DNA from 4 places in the Streptomyces sp. NPDC012835 genome. Region 4 is predicted to be linked to each of the others. Evidence: riboswitches for the same ligand, from Rfam matches in the RefSeq annotation. Region 4 holds a riboswitch; each other region holds the start of a gene.
What was found. A riboswitch is a leader RNA that binds a small molecule or an ion and turns the genes downstream of it on or off. The one in region 4 is predicted to bind cyclic di-AMP.

Region 1: linked by a shared signal. The riboswitch ahead of ACFY6S_RS06655 (transglycosylase SLT domain-containing protein) and the one ahead of ACFY6S_RS21470 (M23 family metallopeptidase) in region 4 are both predicted to bind cyclic di-AMP.
Region 2: linked by a shared signal. The riboswitch ahead of ACFY6S_RS14795 (NlpC/P60 family protein) and the one ahead of ACFY6S_RS21470 (M23 family metallopeptidase) in region 4 are both predicted to bind cyclic di-AMP.
Region 3: linked by a shared signal. The riboswitch ahead of ACFY6S_RS20635 (C40 family peptidase) and the one ahead of ACFY6S_RS21470 (M23 family metallopeptidase) in region 4 are both predicted to bind cyclic di-AMP.

What each region holds. Positions count from the first base shown of each region.
Region 1 is NZ_JBIBBW010000001.1:1,620,841-1,626,310, reverse strand. Features, by position in the region: gene ACFY6S_RS06660 (pPIWI_RE module domain-containing protein) at 1-188, shown strand, start outside; cyclic di-AMP (ydaO/yuaA leader) riboswitch at 1,077-1,263, shown strand; gene ACFY6S_RS06655 (transglycosylase SLT domain-containing protein) at 1,268-2,062, shown strand; gene ACFY6S_RS06650 (nitrilase-related carbon-nitrogen hydrolase) at 2,150-3,055, opposite strand; gene ACFY6S_RS06645 (LysR family transcriptional regulator) at 3,105-4,019, shown strand; gene ACFY6S_RS06640 (Gfo/Idh/MocA family protein) at 4,057-5,106, opposite strand; gene ACFY6S_RS06635 (ScbR family autoregulator-binding transcription factor) at 5,425-5,470, opposite strand, start outside.
Region 2 is NZ_JBIBBW010000003.1:335,073-340,542, forward strand. Features, by position in the region: gene pcrA (DNA helicase PcrA) at 1-1,351, opposite strand, end outside; cyclic di-AMP (ydaO/yuaA leader) riboswitch at 1,684-1,859, shown strand; gene ACFY6S_RS14795 (NlpC/P60 family protein) at 1,858-3,150, shown strand; gene ACFY6S_RS14800 (LysR family transcriptional regulator) at 3,270-4,205, opposite strand; gene ACFY6S_RS14805 (alpha/beta hydrolase) at 4,297-5,172, shown strand; gene ACFY6S_RS14810 (MFS transporter) at 5,217-5,470, shown strand, end outside.
Region 3 is NZ_JBIBBW010000004.1:562,834-568,303, reverse strand. Features, by position in the region: gene ACFY6S_RS20640 (ATP-binding protein) at 411-866, shown strand; gene ACFY6S_RS20635 (C40 family peptidase) at 953-1,426, opposite strand; cyclic di-AMP (ydaO/yuaA leader) riboswitch at 1,431-1,634, opposite strand; gene ACFY6S_RS20630 (ATP-dependent Clp protease proteolytic subunit) at 1,993-2,634, opposite strand; gene ACFY6S_RS20625 (hypothetical protein) at 2,868-3,785, opposite strand; gene ACFY6S_RS20620 (hypothetical protein) at 3,740-4,513, opposite strand; gene ACFY6S_RS20615 (histidine decarboxylase, pyruvoyl type) at 4,517-5,470, opposite strand, start outside.
Region 4 is NZ_JBIBBW010000005.1:16,384-21,853, reverse strand. Features, by position in the region: gene ACFY6S_RS21475 (PP2C family protein-serine/threonine phosphatase) at 1-523, shown strand, start outside; cyclic di-AMP (ydaO/yuaA leader) riboswitch at 842-998, shown strand; gene ACFY6S_RS21470 (M23 family metallopeptidase) at 1,010-2,077, shown strand; gene ACFY6S_RS21465 (aldo/keto reductase) at 2,199-3,143, shown strand; gene ACFY6S_RS21460 (PrsW family intramembrane metalloprotease) at 3,220-4,563, opposite strand; gene trmB (tRNA (guanosine(46)-N7)-methyltransferase TrmB) at 4,668-5,402, opposite strand.

The DNA.
Region 1 (5,470 bases), on a different contig from region 4:
CGGAGTGGGCGACGCTGACGCATCAGCTGCGCTACCACGACGATTACCCACCGCTGGCCCGCCCGCTCCCGCTGCACCTCGCGCGCCTGGCCGGCCAGTATGTGCTTCCCCTGGCCGCCGCGCGGGAAAGCCGGAGCGTGCGGCCCTGCCCCGCTGATCCGGTCGGTTCTGTCCCCGACTCCCGGTGAGCGGGCTGTCGAGGGCGCGCGCCCGGGACGGCCCGTAGGGGTGCTCGGATTCGACCTGCTCGCCCGGACCAGGCTGAGGGCACCCGTGCCGGGACACGTTGGACGCACCGGCGTGTCCGATTCGCGGGGCACGGGTGCCTTCGGAGCCACGGGGCGATGACCGAGCTCGTGGAGGTGGTGGCGCCGACTCGGTCGGTCGGCCCGGTCTCCCTGGCACCACAGGCGGTGAGGCAGTCGCGGCGGGGCTCGCCATTCTGGATCTTCTCAGTGGCGGCCTCGCGGCCCCATGTGCTTTGGCGACCGACTCGGCGCCGTGTACGGCGGCCTTGAGAGCGGACGGTCCGGTTCGGGTATTCCTGTTCAGCGGGCGCGATGCCGAAACGCGAACAGAGCCCGCATTCGCGCGGAGGCGCGCTGAATTCTGACGTCGCATCAAGCCGTCACTGCTGTGAATTGACGACACATCAGCGTGCCCTTTGTTCGTGTTGATCTTTTCTTGGGCAAAGGGGAGTGGAGGCCGAACTGTGGCGTCTCGGACGGGTGAATCCCGATCCGGAGTCGCTCGGGCGGCAGCTCGCCCCTTCGTAGAGCTTTTGGGTGTTTTGGTGCTCTTGTCCTTGGTGGCGATATGGGTGATATTCGTGCATCTTGTAGCCCTCTGGGTGGCGTTGTGGCGACAGAAGATCCACTCGAACCCGTGACATGTGTCACGTAGATGATCGTTTCATGGGTATGCCTTCTCGTTCACTTGGCCCACGGGAATGGAGAGTTGAAGCCCTTCGGGGCCGAAGAATATTTCTGATCTTCCCGGCTGCAATGGCCTCTCGGATTGCGTTGCGATTTCTGGACTTGTCTCTCCCGGGACTTCTCGCTTACGTTCTCGTCACTCCGGACAGAACGCCGAATCCTGCCGCTGCCCGGAATCCCACACCTACTCACGTACGGCAGGAGCGGGGGACCCAGGTAAGTCGCCGGTTCAGTGGTTGGACCGGCTCGGGGTGAAGTCGTCGTTGTGGCGGCCGGGCATCTCCTGCCCGAACCCGACAGCTCACCTCGCAGGCGACGGAGAGGAATGCGTCATGTCCGCAAAGGCCAAACACCGCCGTCCCAGAACCGGCCCGCTCGCTCGTGGTGTCGTCGCCGTGAGCGCGGGAGGCGCCGTGCTCGCGCTGCCGCTGCTGGCGGCCACCACCGCCCAGGCGGCGCCCGCGACCGGGCACGCCACCGCCGGGGCCGCGGCGTCGACCGCCGGGGTCACCCGGCAGGCGCCCCTGACGTACTCCGTCGTCGCCGGTGACTCGCTGTCCAAGATCGCGAAGGCGCACTCCCTGACCGGCGGCTGGAAGAAGCTCTACGAGGACAACCGGGGCGCCATCGGAAGCAACCCGTCCCGGATCGTCCCCGGCCTGAAGCTGACCCTCGGCTCCACCGCGAAGGCCACGACCGCGAAGGCCACGACCGCGAAGACCGCCACCGCGAAGACCGCGACGGCGAAGACCGCCACCGCCACGAAGACCGTCGCCAACGCCACGCCGGCCGCGCTGAAGACGTACTCCAACAACCTCGACGGTTGGATCCGCGAGTCGCTGGACGTCATGGCGACGCACGGCATTCCGGGCTCGTACGACGGGATCTACCGCAACGTCATGCGCGAGTCCTCCGGCAACCCGGCGGCCATCAACAACTGGGACTCCAACGCCGTCGCCGGTACCCCGTCCAAGGGGCTCCTCCAGGTGATCGACCCCACGTTCCAGGCGTACCACGTGCCCGGCACGTCGACGGACAGCTATGACCCGGTCGCCAACATCACCGCCGCGTGCAACTACGCCGCCGCCAGGTACGGCTCGATCGACAACGTGAACGGCCCCTACTGACGGCCGGCGCCTGACAGCCGCGGCCCGACAGCCGACGCCCGGCCCCTCATCGCACCCCGGCAGGACTCCGACAGGACTCCCGCAGGACTAACGGGCGGTTTCGTCCACCGCCAGGGTGAAGATGTCGGGCCGGGCGTAGTGCCCTGTCACATCCAGGTCGAACCGGCCCCTGGCGATGTCCCCCAGGTCCAGCTCGGCGGTGAGGATCCCCTCCCCGTCCCTGAGCGGTCCCGCCAGCACCTCGCCCAGCGGGGAGACGATGGTGCTGCCGCCGCCGATCAGCACGGTTTCCGGCGCGTCGCCCTGTACGGGGTGGACATCGGCCGGGAGGTCGGCGCGGCGCAGGTACTGGTTGGCGCTCAGCACGAAGCAGCGGCCCTCCAGGGCCACGTGGCGCATGGTGGCCTGCCAGTTCTCCCGGTCGTCCACCGTCGGCGCGCACCAGATGTCGACGCCCTTCGCGTACATCGCCGCGCGGAACAGCGGCATGTAGTTCTCCCAGCAGATCGCCGCGCCGAGCCGGGCGCGGCCCGTCCCCACCACCGGCATCGTGGAACCGTCGCCGGTGCCCCAGATCACCCGCTCGGCGGCCGTCGGCATCAGCTTGCGATGGTGGGAGACGAACCCCTCCGGGCCGAAGAACAACGCCACGCAGTGCAGTGTCGAACCGCTGCGCTCGACGGCCCCCACCACCGCGTGGCAGCCCAGCTCGCGCGTGAGCGCGGCCAGCTCCGCCGTCTCGGGGCCGGGGACGCCGATGGCCGACTCGGCGTAGCGGCGGAACAGCTCCCGCCCCTCCGGCGTGCGGCTGCCGACGGTGACACCGAAATCCAGCCCCTTCGGGTAGCCGCCTAGGAACGCCTCGGGCAGTACGACGACCTCGGCCCCCCGGCCGGCCGCCTCACGGATCAGGTCCCGGGCCCTGCCGAGATCGCCGGGTGTGTCGAAGAGTCGGGAGCCCGCCTGGACGACGGCCGCGGTCAGATGCGTCATACGGCGACCGTACGAAGGGCTCGCGGCATCCGGCAAACTGATATCCACGATGATCGATATCTATGAAACCGAATTCAGGCGGGCCGATCTCAATCTGCTGATCGTGTTCGCGGCGCTGATGCGCGAGCGGAGTGTGACCCGCGCCGCCGCCGAGCTGCGGCTGAGCCAGGCGGCGGTCAGTGCCGCTCTCGGCAGGCTGCGCCGCCTCTTCGGTGACGACCTCTTCGTCCGGGTACGTACGGGTATGGAGCCCACCCCGCGCGCCCATGAGATCGCCCGGACCACCGAACCGGCCCTGCGCATCCTGCACGGCGCCCTCACCGGCGCGGCACGGTTCGACCCGGAGACCTCGGAGCGGACGTTCACGCTGGGCATGTCCGACGACATCGAGGCCCACCTCATGCCGAGACTGATCGAGCGGGGCGGCGCCCACCCCGGCGTGCGGTTCGTGGCGCGTCAGACCAACCGCACCGTGGTCGCGGACATGCTCGACCGGGGCGAGATCGACCTCGGCGTCGCCGTCGCACCGGCCCTCGGGGCCGCACACCGCCAGGAGGAGCTGTTCACCTCCGGCTACGCCTGCCTCTTCGACGCCGGGCTGCTGGACCTCCCCGTACCACTGACCCGCCGGGACTACCTCGCGCATCCGCATGTCCTGGTCTCGCACGACGGCCGCCGGGGCATCGTCGACGACCTGCTCGACGCCCAGGGGCTGACCCGGCGGGTGGTCGCCGCGACGACACACTTCGCCGGAGCGGTGGTGATGCTGCGCTCCGTCCCCGCCCTCGCGACCGTCCCGCGGCACGCGGCGGAGGTCTACGCCCGGATCGCGGGGCTCACGATCAGCCCGCCGCCGATCGCGATGCCGGAGTACCCGGTCTCCTCGGTGTGGCACGCCTCCCTCGCCGACGACCCCGCCCACACCTGGCTGCGGCGGACCGTACGGGAGTGTGCCGCGCCGTAGCGCCGGCGGACTGCCGCGCACCCCGGCCCCCACCGTCCTAATGACCCGCCCCGGCCGCCGGACCCGTCGCCGCGCCGCCTCCGTAGAAGGCGGGGCGCTGCTCCAGGGCCTCGACCCGGATCACCGCGCCGGACTCCAGGGCCTGGACGAGGGCGTCCGTGATGACGGTCGCGGCGTAGCCGTCCCAGGACGAGGGGCCGGTGGGCTCGGTTCCGGTCGCCACCGAGGCGGCCCATTCGCGGAACTCGGTGTCGAAGGCGCCCTCGAAGCGGCCCTGCCAGTCCTGGAGCACCCCGGTGGAGTTCCGGCCGGCCCCGCGCACCGCGACGGTCGCCGGATCGGGGAGGCGGACGAGGCCCTCCTCGCCGACGGTCTCGCACTGGATGTCGTATCCGTAGCGGCAGTTGACGAAGACCTCCAGGTCGATCCTGACTCCGGCGGCGGTCTCGAAGAGCATGATCTGCGGGTCCTGGAGGTGCTCGTGCCGGTTACGGGTACGGCGCGGCTTCAGCACCTGTACGGACCGGATCTCGTCGTCCAGCAGCCAGCGCAGTACGTCGATCTCGTGCACGGCCGTGTCCTGGGCGGCCATCGCGGAGGTGTAGGAGGCCGGGGCGGTCGGATTGCGGTGGGCGCAGTGCACGATCAGCGGTTCCCCGATCGCGCCCGACGCGATGACCCCCTTCATCTCCCGGTACCCGGCGTCGTACCGGCGCATGAAGCCGACCTGTACGAGCCGGCTGCCGTGGGCCGTCTCGGCCTCGATGATCTTGAGGCAGTCCGCCGCGGTGGTGGCCAGCGGCTTCTCGCAGAAGACCGGCTTGCCGGCGGCGACGGCCGCGAGGACGTGTTCCGCGTGGGTGGGGCCCCACGAGGTGACGACGACGGCGTCGACATCGGCCGACCCGATCACCTCGGCACCGCTGCGCAGGGCGCGGGCGCCCACGGGGGCGGCGGCCGCCTCGGCGCGCGCGGCGTCGATGTCGAAGACGGCGGTGACGCGGGTGCCGGTGACGACTTGGGTCAGACGGCGGATGTGATCCTGCCCGATCATTCCGGCGCCGATCACGCCGATACGGACGGTCATACGGGGATCTCCCTTACGGAGCGGCTCGGTTGGAGGAGGGAGCGGGGAGGCCCGGAGGCGGTGGCGGTGGCGGGGACGGCCGGGGGCGGTGGCATGGGCAGGTGGGGGTGGGCGGGACAGGCGCTCCGGGCGAGGCGGCGCGGGACCTTCGACGAACCCGACTCGCCACCAAACCCCTTACGCCGGTGGCCAGTACGATCCTGGATGTCCATATGTCATGTCAATCCCCATGGTGAACGCCCGCGCCGTGCGGGGGAGTTGCCGGGCGGCATCCGGCATCCGGCACACGTACCCGCACTTCGCCGGTCCCGCGTTCCGTCAGCCGACCGGGCGCAGGGCCGGTGTCCCGTCCCGGCCCTGCTCG
Region 2 (5,470 bases), on a different contig from region 4:
GCACGCCGCCGACGACCTTGTACGGCAGGCCGACCCGGATGAAGATCTCCTCGAAGACACGGGACTGCGCGTTCGTCCGGTAGAAGACGGCCACGTCGCCCGCCCTGGCGTCGCCGGAGTCCGTCAGCCGGTCGATCTCCTCCGCGACGAACTGCGCTTCGTCGTGTTCGGTGTCCGCGACGTAGCCGGTGATCCGGGCGCCGGCTCCGGCGTTCGTCCACAGGTTCTTCGGGCGGCGGCTCTCGTTGCGCTCGATGACCGCGTTGGCGGCGCTGAGGATCGTCTGTGTGGAGCGGTAGTTCTGCTCCAGGAGGATCGTGGTCGCGTCCGGGTAGTCCTCCTCGAACTGGAGGATGTTGCGGATCGTGGCGCCCCGGAAGGCGTAGATCGACTGGTCGGCGTCCCCGACCACGCACAGCTCGGCCGGGTGGCTTCCCTCGCCCGAGGGGCCCACCAGCTCGCGTACGAGCGTGTACTGAGCGTGGTTGGTGTCCTGGTACTCGTCCACCAGGACATGGCGGAAGCGCAGCCGGTAGTGCTCGGCGACGTCGGGGAACGCCTGGAGCAGATGGACCGTGGTCATGATGATGTCGTCGAAGTCCAGGGCATTGGCCTCGCGCAGCCGCGCCTGGTACATCCGGTACGCCTCGGCGAGCATCTTCTCGAAGCCGTCGGCCGCCTGGCCGGCGAAGGTCTCCTCGTCGATCAGCTCGTTCTTCAGGTTCGAGATCTTGGCGCTGAAGGACTTGGGCGGGTAGCGCTTGGGGTCGAGGTCCAGATCGCGGCAGACGAGGGCCATCAGGCGCTTGGAGTCGGCGGCGTCGTAGATCGAGAAGGACGAGGTGAAGCCGAGCTTCTTCGACTCGCGGCGCAGAATCCGCACGCAGGCGCTGTGGAAGGTCATGACCCACATGGCGTTGGCGCGCGGGCCGACGAGCTGTCCGACGCGCTCCTTCATCTCGCCGGCGGCCTTGTTGGTGAAAGTGATCGCCAGTATCTGCCCGGGGTGGACGCCGCGGGTCCCCAGCAGGTGCGCGATCCGGTGGGTCAGGACGCGGGTCTTGCCGGATCCGGCCCCGGCCACGATGAGCAGGGGCGATCCGGTGTGCACGACGGCGGCGCGCTGCTCGTCGTTCAGCCCGTCGAGCAGCGCGGCGGGGTCGACGACCGTGCGCGGGGCACCGTCGCGGTGGTACGGGTCCCGGGCCGGGGGCGCGTCGAACGCGCCCCCGAAGAGGTCGTCGGGCACCTGCTCCGGGGCATGGTCGTCCGGCTCCTCGGGCGGCGGCGGGTGTTCGTCGCCGGAGGGCTGGAGGTCCGCCAGGAAACTGTCGTCAAAGAGGCTGCTCATCGCTTTCCGAGTCTAGGCCGCCGCACTGACAGCCCGCGCCCGCCTTCCGAAGTCTCCCCGTAGCCGGACCGTCACCGACCCGTGCGGGCGCCCTTTCCCCGGTTCCCCGGCCTCACGGTGGACTCCGTCTCCTCGCAGAACCTACGGTCAGGCGATCAGGGGATCACCGAGCGTGACGCTATACCCTCCATTGCCCCGCCTCGCACCTCACTCCCGTAAATGGTCACGAAAATGTTTCGGGCATATCGACCATCCACCTTCACATCAGCAGCACAACTTGGCTAGCGTGCTCGATCAGGCAGCCCGTCTCCCCCAGGCGACCCACGCCAAGCGGGCGGCCCGCGCCGAATTCGGCCTTCCCGCAGGGAAGTTCGAAACCGGGGACCCACTCTGCACCACCGGGGTGAATCGGGCCGTACGCTCCCCCGTACGCATCAGGCCCGTAGGGCAGCCTTCCGTTCCGCCCGAACCCGACAGCTAACCCGGTAGGCGGTCCACGGAAGGAGATGCCGACCTTGGCGTCGCATCGCAAGCCGCGCAACCGCAGCGGAGTCCGCACCAACTCCCCCGCCGTCGGGGTCACCACGGCCGCCCTCGCCTCGGTCACGCTGCTGTCGACGCAGAACGCGGACGCCACACCGGCCGAACCGAACCCCTCGGTGGAAGAGGTGCGGAAGAAGGTCGACGACCTGTACCGCCAGGCCGGGAGCGCGACGCGGCAGTACGACAAGGCGAAGGCGAGCACGGCGAAGCAGAAGCGCACGGTCGACCGGGTGCGCGACAACGTCGCCAAGAGCGCGGACAAGCTGAACGAGGCCCGCCGCACGCTCGGTTCGTACGCCGCCGCCCAGTACCGGGAGGGCACCGTCGCGCCGGCCGCCGCCCTGATGTTCGCGGACGGCCCGCGGCCGTTCCTGGAGCAGAAAGAGGTGACGGACCGGCCGGCCGGGCGGCAGCGGAGCGCCGTCGCGGACTTCCAGTCCCAGCAGGCCGACCTGGCGAAGCGGCGCGCGCGGGCCACCGAGGGCCCGGAGTCGCTCACCGACTCCCCGACTTCCTTGCGCACCAGCAAGGAGACCGTCCAGAAGAAGCTGGCCGAGGCACGCACCCTGCTGGCGCGGCTGACCGCCGAGGAGCGGGCCCGGCTGGCCGCGCTGGAGCTCAGGAGAGAGGCCGAGGCCCGGCGCGAGGCGGAGGCGAAGTCCAAGTCGGCGGCCCGCGACGCGGCGCGGGCCGCCGAGCGCGAGCGCCAGGAGCGGCGCGACCTGCGGGAGCGCACCTCGGCTGCCGCCGGAACCGCGTCCCCGGCCGCCACGGACGCGGGCACGCCGGACGCGGACACGGGCAGCGGTACGAGCACCACGACGGCCGGCGGTACGGGCAGCGGCGCGGGTGGCGGTACGGGCAGCGGCGCGGGTGGCGCGCCCGCCGCGTCGGCCAGTACGTACGCCACCAAGGCCGCGAAGGTGCTCGCCTTCGCCCGCGCGCAGATCGGCAAACCGTACGTCCGGGGCGCCTCGGGCCCCAGCTCCTACGACTGCTCGGGCCTGACGCAGGCCGCGTGGAAGGTCGCCGGAGTGGAGCTGCCGCGCACCACCTGGGACCAGGTGAACACCGGCACCCGCGTCGCGACCGACAGCCTGCTCCCGGGCGACCTGGTCTTCTTCTACGACGACATCAGCCACGTGGGCATCTACATCGGCGACGGCATGATGATCCACGCTCCCAAGCCGGGCGCGAACGTCCGCGAGGAATCGATCTACTACATGCCGATCCACGGCAGCGTGCGACCGGCCTGACCGCCGCTGCCGCAACGGCCCTGGTGTGGGGCCGCTCGCTGATCTGCCGGATGCTCGGCGGTCTGTCGTCAACTTGGCGCCTGCGACAGACCGCTGAGAATCGCTCCGGAGAGTGGCCCTCAGCCACTCGGTGGGCCGAGCCGGTGGTCGAGTGCGGCACCGACATCGGGGCAGTTCGTACGGATGACGTCGAGGAAGGCGTTCAGTGCCGGGGAACGGTCCCGGGCGCTGAAGGACAGCACCAGATCGGGCAGGGGCGTGCGCGGGGTCACCTCGCAGAGCCACGTGCCCCGTCGTGGGGCCGCCAGCATCCGGGAGGGCCCCAGACCGACACCCACACCGCACGCGGCGAGACCGATGATCGTGTGGATGTCCCTCGCGACGGTCGCGCCGGAGAGCGCCGGGGAGTCCTTCCCCAGCAGGGTCCGCAGCCCGGCGACGACCGCGGGCTCGTCCTCGCCCGGCGCTACGATCAGCGGCTGTCGCCGCAGCCGGTCCACGTCCACCGACGGCTGACCCGCGTACGGGTGCGTGCTGCTCACGACCGCGACCAGGTGGTCGTGCCCGATCGGCACCGATACCAACTGCTCGGCCCCGACGCCCCGTGGCCGGCCGAGGCCGATCGCCACGTCCAGTTCGCCGGCGACGAGTGCGGCCGTGCTGCGGTTGGTCGCCATCTCGTGCAGTTCCAAGCGCACGTCGGGCCGTTCACGGCCGAACCGGCCGAGGACGTCCGGCAGGGGTTCGAGCAGCGCCGAGGCGATGAAACCCAGGCGCAGCCGGCCCGTCTCGCCGCGTGCCGCCCGGGCCGCGTCGACCGAGGCCGCCCTGATCTCGTCGAGCGCCCTGCGCGCCCGGGAGAGGAAGGCCACGCCCGCAGCCGTCGGGAACACCCCCTGGCGGGTTCGATCGAACAAGCGGGCGCCCACCTCCCGTTCGAGGTCGGCGATCTGCTTGGACAGCGGAGGCTGCGCGATGCCCAGCGCACCGGCCGCCCGGCCGAAGTGTTCGTGCTCGGCGAGGGCCAACGCGTACCTCAGATGCCGTGCCTCCACGCCGGCCTCCCGTCATATCCGATAAGTATTGCCGACCAGCTTGTCAGATCTTTCAGTGGATGACCGGGGCCGGGTCGCGTGGAATGCGGTCATGACTGATTCTTCCTCCCCGGGCACCGTCCTCACTGATTCCTCCTCCCCGGGCACCGTTTTCGTCTTCGTGCACGGGGCCTGGCACGGCTCCGGGCAGTGGGCGGCGACGCAGCGCGCACTCGCCGGACTCGGTGCCGCGAGCATGGCCGTCGACCTGCCGGGGCACGGCTTCGACGCACCGCTGCCGAGCGGATACCTCCGGCCCGGCCAGCCGGGCCTGCTGACCGAGAAGTCCGCGCTCGCCGCCGCGACGATGGACGACTGCGCCACGGCCGTGCTGGACACGCTGCGCCAGGCCCGCCACCACCGTCGTGTCGTGCTCGTCGCACACAGCGCGGGCGGCGGCCCCGCGTCACTGGCCGCCGAGCGGGCACCCGAACTCGTCGACGAAATCGTCTACCTCTCCGCCTTCGTGCCGGCGGGACGGCCTCGGTTCTTCGACTACCTCGGCTCACCCGAGAACGCCACGGCACGGGGCCAGAGCCTCAATCTCGGCGACCCCGGGGAACTGGGCGCCGTGCGGATCAACCCGCTCTCACAGGACCCCGCCTACGTCGAGGAGTTGCGGCAGACCCACTACCACGACATCCCCCCGGACCGCTTCGACCGCTGGCGCTCGGCCCTGAGCCCCGATCTGCCGCTGGCGATCCCCACCACCCCGGTCATCGTGACCCCGCAACGGTGGGGACGCGTCCCGCGGACCTTCCTGCGCTGTGCGGACGACCGGGCGCTGCCGGTGGCCGTGCAGGATCTGATGATCGCGGAAGCCGACCGGGCCGTGCCCGGCAATCCGTTCACCGTGCGCACCCTCCCGGGCGGCCACAGCCCGTTCGCCGCCCGGCCCCGTGAGCTCGCCGCGGCTCTGCTTCCATGACTCGCCGCGGCTTTGCTTCCATGACTCGCCGCGGCTTTGCTTCCATGAGCAGCGGACGCCTCGTGCTGCCGGTGGTGCTCAGCGCCACTTTCGTCCAGCTGCTCAACGTCACCGTCGCCCAGGTCGCCGCTCCGGCGATCCAGGCCGGTCTGGGCGCCGGTCCCGGCGCCGTGCAACTGGTCCTCGCCGGATACACCCTGACGTACGCGTGCCTGCTCATCCCCGCCGCGCGGCTGGGCGACCGCTACGGCTACCGCCGGCTGTTCATGATCGGCACCGTGGTCTTCATCGCGGGCTC
Region 3 (5,470 bases), on a different contig from region 4:
CCCCTTCGCCACCTGGTCGAGAACGGTGAATCCGGATCATTGCTGTTCGGAATCGAGAAGAGAAGGAAAGGCCCGGCGAGCCCGGCATAACCGCCGCCCGTGGACGACAGCACCCGTGGAATATGCCGCACGGCCGTATCCGCCCTCCGCCCGTCGTCCCGTCTCTTCCTCTCTCTTCCCGTCGCGCGCCGGTGGCGGCGGGAAGCGAAATCGTCGACGCGGTAGCCGAATACGGTCTCCCGTCGCAGAGTTCACCGCATTGAGCGACAGATATATGCGGATCTCTGTGGAACGGTACGGGGAAGGACGCGATCAGTGGCAGGCTGTCGCGAAGCACAGTCCGAGGCCGTCCGCGCAGTCATCCGCTCTGTGTCGTCGTGCGGTCCGGTGTGGAAAGGGACGGCATCGTCATGGCAGACCATCAGGAAGCATCCATCACCCTGCCGAGTGATCCCGCCTCGGTACCGACGGCCCGAAGATATGTCGCCGATCTCCTGACGGAGTGGGGGCTGCCCGCCCGCGCGGAGACGGCCGACACGGTACGGCTGATCGTCTCGGAACTCGCCACCAACGCCGTGCAGCACACCCTCGGCCAGTCGCCCACGTTCACCGTGGAGATCAGGCTGGAGCGCGAGGAGCGACTGCGCATCGGTGTGACCGACAGCCATCCGCGCTGGCCGCAGCGGCTGCCGGCGGCCGTGCAGCAGGACAACGGCCGGGGGATGGTCATCGTCCGCTCGCTGGCCGCCGAGTACGGCGGACGGCTCTCCGTCACACCGACCCCGGAGGGCGGCAAGACCGTCTGGATCGCGCTGCCCTGGACGGTGGCGGGGACGGCCGCGGCCGTCCAGGTGCGCGGTGGCTGACCGGCGGGACCGGCCGGCGCCTGGCCGGTCCCGCCACTGATCACCGCTTGTCCGCGCCCGGCCCGCGAGTCACGACCGGGGCCGGTTCAGTTCACCCGTCCGTACCAGGCGCTCCTGGACCAGATCTTCTCCAGCCGCACCCGGGAGCCGGACTTCGGGGAGTGCCAGATCTTTCCTCGGCCCGCGTAGATCCCGACGTGGTACACGTTTCTGCCCGAGTGGAAGAACACCAGGTCTCCCTTGCGCCGCTTCGAGGACGAGATGTGCCGCGTCCTGTTGTACTGCTGCTGCGCGGTGCGCGGGAGCTTCTTGCCGGCCTTCTTGAACGAATAGACCGTCAGCCCCGAGCAGTCGAACCGGTACGGTCCTGTGGCCCCCCATTTGTACGGTGAGCCCTTCTTCGACGCGGCGACTTTGAGCGCCTTGACGGCGTGCGTCGCCGCCTCGGCCTCGGGCGCCGCGCCCGGTACGAGCATCGTGCCGCCGACAGCGGCGAGCGTGAGGACCGATACCGCGCCGGTCCTGGACAACAAAGACGGGACATATGTCTGCGCGGACATTGCGCAACCCTTCGTCAGCCGCCTGTGAAGGATGACCTGTCGGGTTCGGGCTGGCGAAGTTGCCCGGCCGCTGAGCCCTGTCGGAGACAGTTCCCGCGGCTTCACCCCAAGGGACGACCACGACTGGCGTCGTCCCGTACTGCTCGGGTCCTCCACTCCTGCCGATCCACTCTGTCGACTCAGACACCCGGAACGGCGGCAGGACTCGGCGTCCGCCCGGATCGCCCCGCCGGGGGTGGCGGGGGCTTGTCGTCCCAGGGATCTTGACCCAGGAGCGCGCCGATTTCCGAGCTGAAACGACGATATGTGAACTTCCTCACGGCTGATCCATAGGAGTGGCGAAGGGGTTTTTCCTACCGGGTTCCTGACGCCCGATGAGGTCCGCGCCTGCGGGGCATCAGGGCCGCGCCATAGCGGACCGGCCGCAGCGCGCAACTCGACTCCTCCGAAATGTGTCAGCAGTTCATACGTTGAACGGGTGAGGGTTTCTCATATGGACGCGCCCGTACGGGAACAGCCCACGGCGTTTCACCCCCGCCACGCTCCCGCCGCACCGCTTCCGCTCCTCACCCGCCGACGGAACCGAGCCGGCGCGCGGAGGTCTTCCGGCTCTCGATCACGTGGTCGATCAGCCCGAACGCCCTGGCTCCCGGCGCGTCGAGGATGGTGTCCCGTTCGACGGCGTCCGCGATCCGGTCCGCGCCCTGCCCGGTGTGCCGCGTCAGCATCGAGGTCAGCAGGGAGCGCTGACGCAGCATTTCCCGGGCCTGGATCTCCAGATCGGACGGCTGGCCGCGCAGGGGCTCCTCGGCCCTCGGCTGGCGCAGCACGAACCGGGCGCCCGGCAGGGCCATGCGCTTTCCCGGCGTCCCGGCGGCCACCAGGACGGCGGCGGTCGAGGCGGCCTGCCCGAGACAGGTCGTCTCCACGTCGCAGGTGACGAGCTGCATGGTGTCGTAGATCGCGGACAGGGCGTCGACCGAACCGCCGGGCGAGTTGATGTAGACCCGGATGTCCTGGTCGGGCGCGTCGTATTCGAGGTGGACGAACTGAGCGATCACGTCGTTCGCCGCGGTCTCGTCGACGGCGGTGCCGAGGAAGATGATCCGGTCCGCGAAGAGTCTGGAGTACGGGTCGAGCGTCCGGCTCCCGTTGGCCGTCCGCTCGGTGAACTCGGGCAGGACGTAACGGGCCGAAGGGCTGTTCATGGGCATACCTCTCCTCGGTGCGCGGGTCTCCACGGGCGGACGCGTCCGTAGAAAATGTACAGGACGTACAGAGTGACCTGATGGTGTACCGAGGAGAGACCCGGTGGCGTACCGGGGACGAAAGGGGCCCCACTCCAGGCCGACGGTGTCGATCCGGAGTGGGGCCGGTGGTCCGCGCCACGGTGGGCGGCAAGCGCGGCGCCGCTACCCGGGTCGGTGCGGCGCGGGGCCGGCTACGCGCTCAGCCGGGTGACGCACTGGGTCCAGGGGTAGAAGCCCATGCCGGACGCCGTGGTGTTGAAGTCGTGCTGCGTCTTGGCGGACTTCCGCTGGAGTTCCCCGTACCGCATGCCGTCGATCCCGTAGGCGGGGGCGTATCCGGGCTGGGCGAGGAAGGTGAAGCACTCGCCGAAGAGGAACTCCTTGGACAGTCCGGTGCGCTCCGCTGCCCAGTCGAGGAAGTCCACGACGGTACGCCAGCCCATGTTGACCTGGACGTCGCACATGGCGCGCAGGTGGCGCACGACGCGCCAGATGTACGTCTCGAACTGCGCCGCGCGGATGGCCTGGGCCTGGGCGGCGGGGGTGGCGCCGTACAGCTTCAGATACGCCTGCTGGGAGGCGTCCAGGTCCTTGCGGCCGAACAGATCGGCTGCCGCGTGCCAGTACTCCCACTCGCGCCAGAACGCCTGGCCCTCGGTGAGCGGAACCTGCATCGGGCCGGCGAGATTGAGCAGCGGGGAGGCCGCCCTTTCGGCGGAGAGGACGAAGTTGATGCCGTGTGAGTACTCGTGAACCAGGATGTTGATCAGGGTGAGGAGAGAGGTCGCCTTGCCCTGGGTGATGTAGAGGCAGGCTCTGGGGCTATTGGTCAGATAGTCGACCGCGATGTCCTGGCCGCCGGTGATCACCGAGGTCATGTACGCCGGGGTGGCGTCCAACAGGAGCGTGTCGTCCGCGGGAACCTCCACCAGGTGGTTGCGGGCGTAGTCGTTGCACGCTTTGGCGACCCGTTCATATGTCTCTGTGAAGCGGTCCGCCGGAACCGCCCACTTGGTGCCGGCCGCTTCCCAGACCTCGCCCACCGTGCTGTCGTGTGGGATCCTCAACAGGACGGCCAGTTCGGCGGCCAGCTCCTCGACGACGGGCATGTCCCGTTCGAGCCAGGCCGTGGCGGTGAGGTCCAGGTCGGACGCGCTCGGGGCGAAGTCGTAGAGATCGGTGATGAGTTGGGGGGGGGGTAACCCTCGGTGTAGACCGGGCTCGTGGTGGTCTCGCGCAGTGCCTGGAACATGACGCCGAAGTCGTCGGAGCCCAGGCCGGGTGCCGACACCACCTTCTCGAAGGCGGTGAGGTGACTGTCGACTTCGGTGATGTCCGCTGTCGGGAACTGTTTCTTGAGGATGGCCATGGTCTCCCGGCAGTAGGCCGCCGCGGAGAGGCACTGCTGACGGGGCGTGCCCTGGAGCGACAGCGGCATGAGCCGTTCGGTTTCGAGGGCGATCTTCTGGGCGGCGCTGCCGAGGAACCCCTGGAGCCAAGGTTCCGGCGAGGGCCGGGAGAAGGGTCTGCCGTGGAGCAGCGTGATGTAGAAGGCCCCGTCGCCGCAGTCCTGTACGCCCATGCCGGGCTGGGGGTAGGCGAGTTGGGTGGCGAGGAGATCCAGTTGCTTGTCGGCGGTCGTCTTGAGGCCGGGGTCCGTGATCTCACCCGTCCGCTTCTTCAGGGAGCCGATCGCCGTGTTGGCGTCCTGTACCTCCTTCTCGGTGGGGAGGAACAGGCTCTTGATGTCGGCCGCCCGCCCCGAGGTGTAGCCGGCGACAGGGTTGAGCCGGGCCCAGAGCGCGGTGATGTCCTCTTCGATCTTCGTGATGGCCACGGCTCAGTCCCTGCGCCCCTGAGACGGAACGACGACCGCAAGGTCCTTGTACGGGTACGGCGGGAGGGGGTGCTCCTCCTTCGGCCAGACCTCCTTCTCCCATTTGGCGATGTTGGATGTGATGAGATCGTCAATGCTCCAGCTCGTAGGCTTGTCGTTCTGTGCGAGCAGCACATAGGGAGCGCAGGCCAGTGCGGTGGCGGCGGTGCCGGGGGCGGAGTAGATGGCGCGGCCCGCTGCGTAGATCGCTTTGTACTGGGGCTTGCCGAAGTCCTCACCGCAGAGGGTGACACTCCGGGCGATGGCGTACTTGTGCTGTTCCAGCCGTGTCTTGACCTCATCCGGAGTGGGGTAGACGTGTTCTTTCCCTTGACGGTCCACGAAGGACTCGGCGGGGATGGTGCCGCAGTCCTCGATGAACAGGTTGCTCTCGACGCCCTTCTGGCTGTCCGCGACGATCGCAATCGCGATGAAGGACCAGGCGTAGGCGGGGCCGCGTACCGTCACGCTCTTGTTGGCGCAGATGACGTGGGCACCGGGAAGCGGAGGGTGCCGCTGGGCCTTGACGGATCCGAAGAGCCGGTAGGTCGCGTCGAGCAGTGGGGTGGCGTCGTAGACATCAAGGTCGGCCCCGCCGTCCTTGCGGGCGGAGGGTACGGAGTAGAGCTTCGATTTCAGATCCGCTTTCGCGAGGTGGTATCCCCACAGCGCGCCGTTCAGGCCGCAGAACGAGGAGGCCGTGCCCATGTTGATCTGGCCGATGTTGGCGTCGGCGGTCTCGCAGCGGTCGTAGGTGACGATGCCCGCGGTTCCCTCGTCCAGGATCGTGGCGTCGGCCGGGCTCACGGAACCCACCGAGAGCTTCATGGTGGCGATGTAGCCGGTGCCCTGGCTGGGCGGATGTGCGGTGAGATCCCCCATGGGATTCATGTATCCCATGGCGTAATTCTCCATGGG
Region 4 (5,470 bases):
GGGGGTGGCGCGGCGGCTGGAGCGCGCGCTGCTGCGCGAGGGGACACGGCGGGCCGGGGTCGATGTCTTCGAGGGGTTCACCACGGCCGTGCTCGCCGAGATCCCGCACGGTGAGGCCGTGGTGCGGCTGCTCAACCGGGGGCACCCCGAACCGCTGATCATGCTCGGGGACGGGGGCGTACGGATTCTGGTCCCGAGCGATCCCGCGCTGCCCCTCGGGATGAGCGAGCTGGGCTCGTGGCCGGACCGCGCCGAGCAGAAGCCGTACCCCGACGGTGCGACGCTGCTCTTCTACACGGACGGGCTCACCGAGGCGCGCGACCGCGAGGGCGTCTTCTACGCCCCGCGCGACCGGCTGGACGGGCGGATCTTCCCGGGGCCCGACGAACTGCTCCAGGCGCTGATCGACGACGTACGGCTGCACACCGGCGGCGGGAGCCAGGACGACATGGCGCTGCTCGCGGTCAGCAGACCCTCGCCGACGCAGCCGGAGCGGCGCAGGACGATGCCGATCGTTCCGTGAGCGCGCCGCCCCCGCGTGGTCCTTCCGTGAGCGGGCGAGCGGCACCGGCGTGGCCGTTCCGTGAGCGGACGGGCCCCGTCGCGCGATCACCACGCTGTGTGATCGCCGGATGCCCCTCCGCATAACAGATGACACACCATCAGAAACGTGAAAGTGCCGGACGGCCGGTCAACTCGCCCGTTTGAGCGCTCTTGTGTCCCGGTGTGTCCGTTGCGAAGTTGTTAACGATCATCGGGAACAGCTTGGAATAACGCCCTGGTCTCTATTAACGTTCGATAACGCAGCGCGGTTGTCCCAGCCGTCGCCAGAGATGGCACCGTGCCGCACGCGCCGAATCCCGCGAGGGAACCGGGGAACCATCAATTGGGGTGAATCGGGAGCTTTCGCTGCCTTGCGCGGGCAGCGTGAACCCTCGTAGGAGACCTTCCTGCTCCGAACCCGTCAGCTAACCCGGTAGGCGAGAAGGAAGGAAAGGAGTGCGCCCCAGTGGCGTCCAACAAGCCTGCCCTCGAAGGGCCCGTAGCAACCGTCGCACCGGCTGACAATCTCCCCTACGGCCATGGCCTGGGCGAGAGCGGCGAGGCGGAGAGGTCCTGGGGTGAGTGGAACCCCACCGAGGAGACCGTCCGCCCCGTACGCGGCCGGCACCGCGTCGCCAAGCAGCGCGGACTCGCCCGCAGCTCCACGGTCCTCGGCGTGGGTGTCATCGCCGCCGTCGGCGCCGGAGGCATCGCCACGGCCCAGGACAAGCCCGCCGTCTCCATATCCCTGCCCGATGTCATCGCGGACAATCTCCCGGACGCCACATCCCTTCCGGGCATGGGGTCCTCCTCCACCGCCGAGCGGGACACCGCGTCGGAGGTTCTGGCGCAGGCGCCCCTCACCTCCGCCGGTCTGACGGCCGCGGACAGCGAGCAGGGCACCACCGCCGGCGAGGCGCTCCGCGCCCGTATCCTCCAGCAGGCCGAGCAGCAGCAGGCCGAGGCCGACGCCACCCAGAAGGCGGCCACCGAGACCGCCGCAGCGGTCGAGGCCGCCTCGCAGGCCAAGAAGCAGCAGACCGCGGCCGAGAAGGAAGCCGCGGAGGCGAAGGCGAAGGCCAAGGCGGAAGCCGAGGCCAAGGCGGAGGCGGAGCGCCTCGCCAAGCTGGCCGCCAGCTACGCCCTTCCCACCTCGTCGTACACGATCACCTCCACCTTCGGTCAGGCCGGCTCGCTCTGGTCCTCCGGCCAGCACACCGGCCTGGACTTCGCCGCCCCCACGGGCACGCCCGTCAAGGCCGTGCACAGCGGCACCGTCAAGTCGGCGGGCTGGTCGGGTTCGTACGGCTACCGCACCGTCCTGGAGCTGGATGACGGTACGGAGATCTGGTACGCCCACCAGTCCTCGATGACCGTCACGGCGGGCCAGAAGGTCTCCACCGGCGACGTCATCGGCCGGGTCGGCGCCACGGGCAATGTGACCGGGCCCCATCTGCACCTGGAGGTCCACACGGCCGGCGGCGCCGGTGTCGACCCGATGGCCTGGCTGCACGGCAAGGGCATCAACCCCTGACAACCCCGGCCGGTTCCGGGTCCGCTCCCCGGACCCGGCCCCCTCCCGCCCCGGGCCGATGCCGGTCTTCAGGACGTCGGGCCGGGGAATGGGACGGCCGCGTTCCGCGTTGGAACAACGCATGACTGAACTGCGTACGCTCGGAAAGTCCGACCTCCAGGTCTACCCGCTCAACCTCGGCGGCAATGTCTTCGGCTGGACCGCCGACGAGAAGGAGTCGTTCGCCGTACTCGACGGGTACACGGCAGTCGGCGGCAACTTCATCGACACCGCCGACACGTACACGTCCTGGATTCCGGGGCACCAGGGCGGTGAGTCGGAGTCCGTCCTCGCGAAGTGGTTCGCCGCGCGCGGTAACCGCTCCGACGTGGTCCTCGCCACCAAGGTCGGCGCGCACCCCCGGTACAAGGGGCTGTCGGCGGCCAACATCAAGGCCGCCGCCGAGGCGTCGCTGACCCGCCTGGGCACGGACTACATCGATCTCTACTACACGCACTACGACGACGAGTCCGTGCCCGTCGAGGAGATCATCACCGCTCTCGACCAGCTGGTGCGGGAGGGCAAGGTCCGCGCGATCGGCGCCTCCAACATCAGCGCCGAGCGGCTCAACGCCTCACTCGCCTTCTCCGAGCGCGCCGGGCTGGCGCGCTATGTGGCGCTCCAGCCGCACTACAACCTGGTCTCCCGCGACACCTACGAGGGCGAACTCCAGGACACCGTGGCCGCACACGGGCTCTCGGCGGTCCCGTACTACGGGCTCGCCGCAGGCTTCCTCACCGGGAAGTACCGGCCGGGCACGACCGTCGACAGCGCGCGGGCCGGCGGCGCGGCGAAGTATCTGGAGAGCGACCGGGGCGTGAAGGTCCTCGGCGCGCTCGACCGCGTCGCGCAGGCGCACGGCGCGGAACTCGCGACCGTCGCCCTGGCCTGGCTCGCGTCCCGGCCGACCGTCGTCGCGCCGATCGCCTCCGCCCGCTCGACGGACCAGCTGCCCGCGCTGCTCGCGGCGGCGGAGCTGAAGCTGACGGAGGATGAGCTGGCCGAGCTGACGGCCGCGTCCGAGTAGCCCGCCCGACCCCGCCGGAGCATGGCCGTCCGCGGCGCGGCGGGGTACGTACGCGGGTACCCTTCCGCGCCGGGTATCAGTACTGGCGGTACGGGTTGTAGCCGTCGTAGTCGATGTACGGCGGCGGTGCCCACACCCGGCCGGTGGCCCGCGCCGCATGGGTCAGCGCGGGCCCGGCTATCTCTCCGCGCTGCCACAGATGGTGCAGCAGCTCCCGTTCCCGTTCGGCGAAGTCCGGTCCCACCGCGCCCCGCCGGGCGCGGTGGCGCAGAAAAGCCAGAGACGTCGCGAACGCCTCGTACTCCCCGACCGAGTCGGCCGCCCTCGGCCCGAACGTACGCCCCGCGAAGTCCCGCGCCATCCGCCGCGCCCGCATCGAGGAGAGCGCGTGGGGCGCCGCCGGGTTGATCCAGCCGGCCCTGGCGTACGCGGGCAACTCCCCGGCTATCGTGCGCAGCTCGCGCTGGCGGCTCCAGATCGCCAGCCACGTCAGCAGGGCGAAGGCCGGCACCATGAACGCCGCGTAGACCGCGTAGAAGCCGAGCGGGCCGAAGAGGTCCACCGAGCCGTTCCACAGCGCGTGCATCCCCATCGCGAGCACCAGACCGAGCAGCGGGAACGCGACCCGGCGGACCTTGCGGCGCCGGTCGGCCGCCGCCGCCAGTCCGAAGCCGAGGCCCGTGAACACGGTGAACAGCGGATGCGCGAACGGCGACATGACGATCCGTACGAAGAAGGTCGCGGCGGTGACGGACGCGAGACCCGAGTCGCCGGTGTGCTGGTCCTCGCCGAAGGCGCTGCCGAGGTAGAGGATGTTCTCGGTGAACGCGAAGCCGGTGGCGCTGAGGCCCGCGATCACGACGCCGTCGACCAGACCCGTGAAGGACCGTCCGCGGAAGAGGAAGATCAGCAGGATCGCCGCCGCCTTGACGCTCTCCTCGACGACCGGGGCGATCACCGTGGCGCCCAGTGACTCCGCGCCCGCCGGGTCCGCGGTGGCGGTGGCTATCCACTCCGTCGCGAAGGAGTTCGCGATGATCGCGACGAGAGCGGCGGCGAACGCGCCCCAGGAGAAGGCGAACAGCAGATTCCGCCACGGCTCCGGCTCCACCCGGTCCAGCCAGCGGAAGGCGGCCACGAGCAGGGGTACGGGCAGGACGGCCAGACCGAGGCCGACCAGGAAGCCCTGCGTCCCGGTCTCGTCGCGGACCAGCGCGAGGATCACGAGGGCGCACAGGGCGAGCGCCACGATCACGCCCCCCGTCCGCACCGCCCGACGCCGCCAGAACGCGCCGCGCGGCCGGTAGCGCCTGCGGGCGGGCTCGGGCACGGCGCTCCACAGCTCGCCGAGACGCTCCTGCTGCTCGTAGACAGGGATCGCCGGACGGTGGCCGAGGCGCTGCGAGGACGGTTCTGACACCCGATGACCCTAACGAGGGGCACTGACAGCGGTCGACGGAGTGGGGGGTGAGACGCGGGCCGCGTGCGGGGCCCCGCGTACGCCCACCGGGCGCCGGCCCGGCGTCAGCCGCCCGCGCGGCGGAACAGCAGGTCGTGCACCACATGCCCCTTGTCCAGCCCCTGGCCCTCGAACCGGGTCAGCGGCCGGAACGCGGGCCGTGGCGCGTATCCGCCGCCCGGCTCGGTGTTCTCGTAGCCGGGGTGGGCCGTCAGCTCCGCCAGCATCTGTTCGGCGTACGGCTCCCAGTCGGTCGCGCAGTGCACCACGGCGCCGGGCTTGAGCGGGCCGGCCGCCAGCGTGAGGAACTCCGGCTGGATCAGCCGCCGCTTGTGGTGCCGCTTCTTGGGCCACGGATCGGGGAAGTAGACGCGCAGTCCGGCGAGCGAGGCGGCCGGCAGCATCTCCCTGAGCAGGATGATCGCGTCGCCGTTGGCGACCCGGACGTTGGAGAGCCCGTTCTCCTCCGCCAGCCGGAGCAGATTGCCCTGACCCGGGGTGTGCACGTCGACGGCGAGGATGCCGGTGCCGGGGTCGGCGGCGGCCATCCGCGCCGTCGCCTCGCCCATGCCGAAGCCGATCTCCAGGACGACCGGCAGGCCGCCGAACATCTCGTCCAGGTCGAGGACGCGCTGCCCGTCGATATCCGTGCCCCACGCGCCCCACAGCCGGCGCAGCGCCTCGGCCTGGCCGGTGGTCACCCGGCTCCGGCGCGGCTGGAAGCTGCGGATACGCCGCTCGAAGTGGGAGCCGGCGGGGTCGGCGGCCGGGCCCGTGCCGTCGGGGAACAGCCGGCTCATGGGGTGGGCGCCGGCCGCGCCGGTCACGTCGCTGATCTCGGGCGCCTCGGCCATGTCGTTCATCCGTC